Regions from separate parts of the Cobetia sp. PS-4MA genome, predicted to be linked through region 1. Evidence: predicted binding sites of a transcription regulator. Region 1 holds the regulator's gene; the other holds the start of a gene.

Region 1 (3,705 bases):
AGGGTGCCTGAGGCCAGTCAGCGACAAGCCCGGAGCGAGTCCGGGCTTGCAGGTTCAGCGCGCCGGCAATTCGGCGATGGCCGAGGTCAGGGCATCGAACAATGCTCGCTGACTGTCTGCCTGGCGCAATGCTGCCCGGTTGGTGGGCGAGTTGAGCAGTTCCGCCACCTGGCCGAGCAGAGTGAGATGGGTGTCATCTGCCTCCTCGGGGACCAGCAGCACGAACAGCAGATCGATGGGTTCGCCATCGATGGCGTCAAAGTCGATGGGGTCACCGAGCTTCATGAACGCCGCGATGGGGGTCTTGCAGTGTGGACTGCGTGCATGTGGCACGGCCACGCCGTGGCCGATACCCGTCGAACCCAGTCTCTCGCGCCCGATCAGGCGCGAGAAGACTTCCTGGCTGTCCAGGCTGGGAATGTTCTGAGCAATGAAGGTGCTGAAGAATTCCAGCACCCGCTTCTTGCTCCCCCCGGGGACGCCGTAGAGCGTGCGCTCGGGGGGAAGGATCTGATCAAGTGTCATGGCAGAAGGTCAACGGGTCCCGGTGCCCTGAGAGCGAGCCTGGGACTTTTCCTTGTGTTTGACCAGCTGGCGGTCCAGCTTGTCGGCGAGCGCGTCGATGGCAGCGTACATGTTGGGGTCTTCTGCCAGGGCATGGAGGTCGGCGCCAGCGGCGTGCAGGGTGCAGGCAGCCTGTTGGCGTTCCTTCTCGATCGACAGTGTCACCTGAACATTGGTGATGTTGTCGTAATGCCGTTCGAGGCGAGCGAGCTTCTCGTTGACATAATCGCGGAGAGGATCGGTGAGTTCCACATGATGCCCGGTGATATTCACTTGCATGGACACGCTCCTTTATCCAGCGGGTTGCCTTTGAATTGTAACCCTTTTTGACTGCGAGCAAACCCTGATTGAACGCGCGGCCACTTTCTGACTCCGGCCATGGTCTCGTGGCGATCATCTGCTGGCGAGAGCGGCGGTGCCGGTGTACCGAGCGTCTACCCCGACAATGCCCAAGCTTTGAACAAAGATCAACGCTGCGCTGCATCGTGGGGCAAGGCTTGTCTTCAACCCAGCGAGGGATATCAGCAGGTTCTTCATGAGCATCGCCTCGCATCACGGACGGAATGGGGCTCGAGAAACCGGCCGTTTGTGGCCAATGTCAGCATTTACGTCGACGTTCGTGTGGCAGGAGTCGGTGGCGACCCCTGGCTATCTGTCCGTGGGATGTGAGGGAAAAAGAAAGCACTCTGGAGAAAAGTGGCTGGAAAAATAGGCAATTGGGGGCGTGAAGTCACTCACGCAGTCGCAAGGACAGGCATTGCCAACCGGTATTCAGACGACCGATTGGCAGATGATGCCAGGATGGCAGGTGCAAGGGGGCGAGCTTCAGCGCTCCGACGTGTGGAGCCCGCTGGCTTGCGGGTATCCGTTGTCGAGACTCACGCCAAGCGCTTGCGCTCGCTGGAGGAGGGGATGCCCATGGCCTCGCGATACTTGGCGACCGTCCGGCGCGCTACCTCGATGCCATCACTGGCCAGCAGATCCACCAGGCGTGAGTCGGACAATGGCTTGCGCGCCGGTTCTTCCGAGATCAGCTTGCGAATGCGCGCGCGGATCGCGGTGCTGGAATGCGCGTCACCGTTGCCACTGCCACCCACCTGACTCGAGAAGAAGAACTTGAGTTCGAACACGCCTCTCGGGGTGTGGATATATTTCTGGGTGGTCACCCGCGAGATGGTGGATTCGTGCATCTCGACCACTTCCGCGATGTTGGCGAGGATCAGCGGCTTCATGCCTTCTTCCCCCTGCTCGAGGAAGTCGATCTGGCGCGCCATGATCTCGCGGCCCACCTTGAGCAGGGTGTCATTGCGTGAGGACAGGCTCTTCATCAGCCAGCGGGCTTCCTGAAGATTGTCCTTGAGGAAGGTGTTGTCCGCGGACTTGTCGGCCCGCTTGATGAGGGCGGCATATTCCGGCTGGATACGCAGCTTGGGCAGCGCTTCCGGGTTGAGCTCGACCTGCCAGCCGTGACGCGTATGACGGACCAGCAGGTCCGGGATGACGTAATCACTGGCAGGCTCGCCCCAGGCGGACGCCGGGCGCGGGTCGAGCGCCCGTACCAGACGAATGACGTGATCCAGCTCATCATCATCCAGGCTCAGGCGACGCTTGAGCAGCTTGCGATCGTCATTGCCCAGTGCCTCGAGGAATTGCCGCACCAGACGGCGGGCCTGGGCCAGCAATGGCAGATCGTCCGGCAGCAGGGCCAGCTGAAGCAGCAGGCATTCGCGCAGGTCTCGAGCGAACACACCGGTGGGATCGAACTGCTGAAGGCGCAGCAGGACCTGCTCGAGTTCCGACGCCTTGAGGCCGGGCAGTCCCTGACCTCGCAGGCCATCGACCAGTTCGTCCAGGCTCATGCTCAGGTAGCCGGCCCCATCCACCGCATCGATCAGACTCTCCGCCATCTGGCGTTCACGCGCATCGAGGTCCGTCATCGCCAGCTGCCAGCGCAGATGGTCCTGCAGGCTTTCGACACTGGTGTTGCGATCGAAGTCCGGCCCGTCCTCGCTCGAGCTTCCGCTGCCGGAACTGGTCAGGCTGCCTGCGTGATCCTGGTAGAGGTCCGACCAGTCACTGTCGAGAGGGTATTCTTCAGGAATCTCGCTGTTGGTCTCGGAGGTGGAGATCTCGCTCTTGTCCTGTGTCTCCGCGACATCCAGCGACTCGTATTCCTCGTCAAGCTCCAGCATGGGGTTTGACTCAAGCGCCTGCTGTATCTCCTGACGCAGGTCCAGCGTCGACAACTGCAGCAGCTGGATCGCTTGCTGAAGTTGCGGGGTCATGGTCAGGGAAGTGCCGAGTCGAAGCTGCAAGGTGGGTTTCATGGGGTCTGTCATTCACGGCAAAGGAACGTGCATCTACGCTATACCGTGGGTCGGGGCACTGACAAGGGGCAGTCGAGAATATTCAAGCAACTTGCATGCCATGTTGCCACCAAGGTGGTATGGACGTCATGCATTCGAGTGAGGTGTGGCAGAGCAGGAGGGTTCACGGGGAGATCACGCAAGCGCCTGTCGAGGCGCTTGCGTGAGGGGGCGGGGAACGAGGCCCCGACAGTGAAGCAGGAAGTGGCGGGTGCTGGAGGGTGCTGGTGAGAGCAGAAGAGGTCGGACGGCTCTCGTCAGGCTGACGGCACTCTCGGGCTAGAGCTTGAACTCATGGCCCAGGTAGACATCACGCACCTGCTGGTTGGCGAGGATGGTGTCGGCGTCGCCATGCGCGATGATCTGGCCATCGCCCACGATGTAGGCGGTATCGCAGATGTCGAGTGTCTCGCGCACGTTGTGGTCGGTGATGAGCACCCCGATGCCGCGGTCACGCAGCTGGCGCACGATGCTCTTGATCTCGCCCACCGAGATGGGGTCCACGCCGGCAAACGGCTCATCGAGCAGCACGAAGTCCGGCTCGGTGGCCAGTGCGCGAGCGATCTCCACGCGGCGGCGCTCCCCGCCGGAAAGGCTCATGCCGGCACTGTCACGAATATGCGTGATGCTGAACTCGTTGAGCAGCTCCTCCAGGCGTGCCTTGCGTCCGTTGCGATCCAGGTCCTTGCGCGTCTCGAGGATCGCCATGATGTTGTCGGACACCGAGAGCTTGCGGAAGATCGAGGCTTCCTGGGGCAGATAGCCGATGCCGGCG
Region 2 (3,705 bases), 920 kb from region 1:
GCGGCAGGTGGACGCGGATCACGTTGAGGCGGTGGAAGAGATCCTCACGGAAACGACCATCCTCCACCAACGCCTCCAGGTGCTGGTGGGTCGCGGCGATGATACGCACATCCACCTTGACCGGCGTGATGCCCCCCACGCGGTAGAACTCGCCATCCGCCAGCACCCGCAACAGACGTGTCTGGGTTTCCGCCGGCATGTCGCCGATCTCGTCCAGGAACAGGGTGCCACCATCGGCCTGCTCGAAGCGTCCGCGACGCAGAGCGGTGGCACCGGTGAAGGCGCCCTTCTCGTGGCCGAAGAGCTCTGACTCCATCAGGTCCTTGGGGATCGCCGCCATGTTCAACGCGATGAACGGCTTGGCCTTGCGGGGCGAATGCTGATGCAGCGCCTGGGCGACACGCTCCTTGCCGGTCCCGGATTCGCCGTTGATCAGTACGGTGATGTGCGACTGGGACAGGCGACCGATGGCCCGAAAGACCTCCTGCATCGCTGGCGCTTCCCCGATGATCTCCTTGGTCAATCCTTCCGGCACCACCGCGGGGGCCTTGGATTCCCGCGCGTGCGCCACGGCGCGCCGCACCAGCGCCAGCGCCTCATCGACATCGAAGGGCTTGGGCAGATACTCGAAGGCACCGCCCTGATAGGAGGCCACGGCACTGTCGAGGTCGGAATGGGCCGTCATCACGATCACCGGCAGGTCCGGATAACGCTCGCGGACTCGTGCCATCAGATCGAGGCCATCGATACCGGGCATGCGGATGTCGGTGATCAGCACATCCGGGCACTGGCGCATGATGCTGGCTTCTGCCTGATCCGGGCGCTCGAAGCTTTCCACCTCGAGGTCAGGCTGGGCCAGAGCGCGCTCCAGTACCCAGCGGATGGCGCGGTCATCATCGACGATACAGACGCGTGCAGTCTCGCTCATGAGGGATCTCCAGAAGTGCCGGCAAGCGGGATTAATAGTCGGAATTCGGTATGGCCGGGGCGCGAGTCACACTCGATCAACCCCTGATGCTGGTGCAGGATGCCCTGGGCGATGGAAAGCCCGAGCCCTGAGCCTTCGGCGCGCCCCGAGACCATCGGGTAGAACAGCGTCTCGCGCAGCGCCTCGGGAATGCCCGGGCCGTTGTCGCTGATCGCCAGCTCGCAGACCAGACGATGGCGCTCATGACCCAGCGTGAACTGCCGCCGGGCCCGCGTGCGCAGGGTGATCTCCCACGGCGCCTCATTGCCATCGGCTGATTCGGGCTGCGGCTGCTCGTTGAGGGCCTGGGTCGCGTTGCGCGCGATGTTGAGCACCGCCTGGATCAACTGGCCTTCATCGCCGATGACTTCAGGAAGGCTCGGGTCATAGTCGGCCGTCAGCTTGATGTGATGCCCTTCCGCCGCCAGCAGGGAGCGCACCCGCTCGGTCACCGAGTGGATATTGACCGGCGACTGCAGCGGTGGCCGATTCGGCCCCAGCATGCGATCGACCAGATCGCGCAGGCGATCCACCTCCTCGATGATGATGCGCGTGAACTCCACCATCTGCGGTTCCGGCAGATCGCGCTCCAGCAACTGGGCCGCGCCCCGGATACCGCCAAGCGGGTTCTTCACTTCATGCGCCAGTCCGCGTGTCAGCACCTTGACGGCTTCCTGCCGAGCGATCAGCGCCTCCTCGCGAGAGATCTGCATCAGACGATCACGCGGCTCGATTTCCACCAGCAGCTCATTGGCGCTGACCGGGGTCGCGGTGAAGTCCACCGTCAGCGGCTCGTTGGCCGCATTGACGATCTCGGCCTCACGCTGGGTATAGGGATGCTGTTCTTCCAGCGCCTTGCGCAGCACCTTGATGGGCTCTTCATCCAGCCCGGTCAGATGTTCAGGGGAGCTGCCCTTGACGCGCACCAGGCTGACCGCCAATAGCGTCTCGGCCGCCGGGTTCAGCCATACCACGCGCAGCTGTGCATCCAGCACCACCACGGCAGTATTCAGGTGTTCGAGCAGTCGTTGATGCATGCCTTTATCCGCCATTCGCAGTACGTCTCCCTGTTCTGCAATAACCGCGCCAGTCTGGTGCAAATGCCGCGTGCATGGCACCCGCGCCGATGCACCTCTTTCGGGCGTCGATTTGAAGCACCATTATGGTGCACCAAAGGATCGCACTGCCAACCCGATGAAGCAGACCTGCTCATCAGCGGGCGTGCTGCTGCATCGCGGGCGATACCGTTGCCAGACCTGGCGACAAAAAAGGCCACCCGAAGGTGGCCTGATGACCTGGCGCGCGAGTCACGTGTCATTCGCAAGCCAGAAGGACTGTCACCCCCATCTCTCAGCCACCCCCGGCATTGGCCGGGTTGTTGGGATTGCGCGGGAGATTGACGCTGGCGCGTTGCACGTAGACCACTCGGGGCTCGGTGGTCTGGCGCACTCGTCCGGAGGCATCCAGCAGCTCCGCCTGGATGACGTGCTTGCCACGCTCGAGCCCCGGCACCATGAAGACACTGCTGTTCATGGCCGATTGCGACGGCGCGCCATCCACGGTCACGCGTACCTTGTGCTCGGGACGCAGCTGCGGCTCGATGGCCAGGCGCACCGCCAGGTTGCCGGCCTGCCCCGTAGGCAGCGTCTCTTCATTGCTCGGGCTCTGGATGAAGAAGCGGGTATAGCCACGGAAGCTGACATCCACGGCAGGCGCGGAGGGTCGGCTACGGGAAGCGGTCTCGGACGGGGAAGATGACACGCCACGCGAAGCAGGCGCGCGCGAGGGAGCAGACTCGGTGGAAGGCACCACACTCAGCGGCGTCAGCTTGACCTTGCTGCCGCCCGCCGGCTGATCACTGAACACCACGTTGCCGTTGGCATCCACGTGCCGGTAGACCTGAGCCGCCTCGAGCTCCGCCGAGACGCTGCTCAGGGCCAGCACCGCTGACAGGCAGAGACCGAGCGTCGTCATGCCCGGCAGGCGAGCCATCCGCCGCATTCCCTTGACCGGCAAGGACCTGCTGTCACCCACTGAACCGATGCCACGCGAAGAAGAAGTGAAGGGCCACATCCGGGAATTCCTGAAGAAGTCATGGGAAGCCAGAAGCGCGCATCCGCTTCTGCCAGTCGTTTCACTCACTCGAACGCTACCAGCGTGCCAGAAGTGACATATCCTGCTGCCAAGTTACAAAGCTTCCCGCGTTGATACCAGCCCTGCTTGTTGCGACGCGACTTTCCGCGACGGGTCGCGGGTCCTGGACAGCCGGGAGTCAGCTCTTGGAGCACATGTCTCAGAAACGAGAACAGGGCCATACCTGTCGGTATGACCCTGTGTGTCTCGCCTCACGCATGCCCCGCGCTCAGACTGCTCCGGGCGGGGCCGTGAGCGACATGCGCCGTCGGTAGATCAGACGCTGTAGTACATGTCGAATTCGAGCGGGTGAGTCGCCATGCGCAGGCGCTGGATGTCTTCGCCCTTCAGCTCGAGGTAGGCATCGATCATGTCGTCGGTGAAGACGCCACCCTGGGTCAGGAACTCACGATCGCCGTCCAGCGCGGTCAGTGCCTGTTCGAGGCTCTCGGCCACGGTCGGGATGGACTTGGCTTCTTCGGCCGGCAGGTCGTAGAGGTTCTTGTCCATGGCATCGCCCGGGTGGATCTTGTTCTTGATGCCGTCGATACCGGCCATCAGCATCGCGGAGAACGCCAGGTACGGGTTGGCCGTCGGATCCGGGA

Evidence for each region. The regulator sigma-54, encoded in region 1, starts transcription at its own class of promoters, with help from an activator protein. The targets are predictions, from matches to a motif close to TGGCACNNNNNTTGCTNT.
Region 2: a site for sigma-54 is predicted at 2,039-2,056, ahead of glnL (nitrogen regulation protein NR(II)). Genes of this name have one in related genera too.

Annotation. Positions count from the first base shown of each region.
Region 1 covers NZ_CM173107.1:805,314-809,018, forward strand. The annotation lists gene AC26AR_RS03420 (PTS sugar transporter subunit IIA) at 55-525, opposite strand; gene hpf (ribosome hibernation-promoting factor, HPF/YfiA family) at 535-843, opposite strand; gene AC26AR_RS03430 (RNA polymerase factor sigma-54) at 1,443-2,891, opposite strand; gene lptB (LPS export ABC transporter ATP-binding protein) at 3,210-3,705, opposite strand, start outside.
Region 2 covers NZ_CM173107.1:3,882,286-3,885,990, forward strand. The annotation lists gene ntrC (nitrogen regulation protein NR(I)) at 1-928, opposite strand, end outside; gene glnL (nitrogen regulation protein NR(II)) at 925-2,004, opposite strand; gene AC26AR_RS16385 (DUF4124 domain-containing protein) at 2,318-2,959, opposite strand; gene glnA (glutamate--ammonia ligase) at 3,377-3,705, opposite strand, start outside.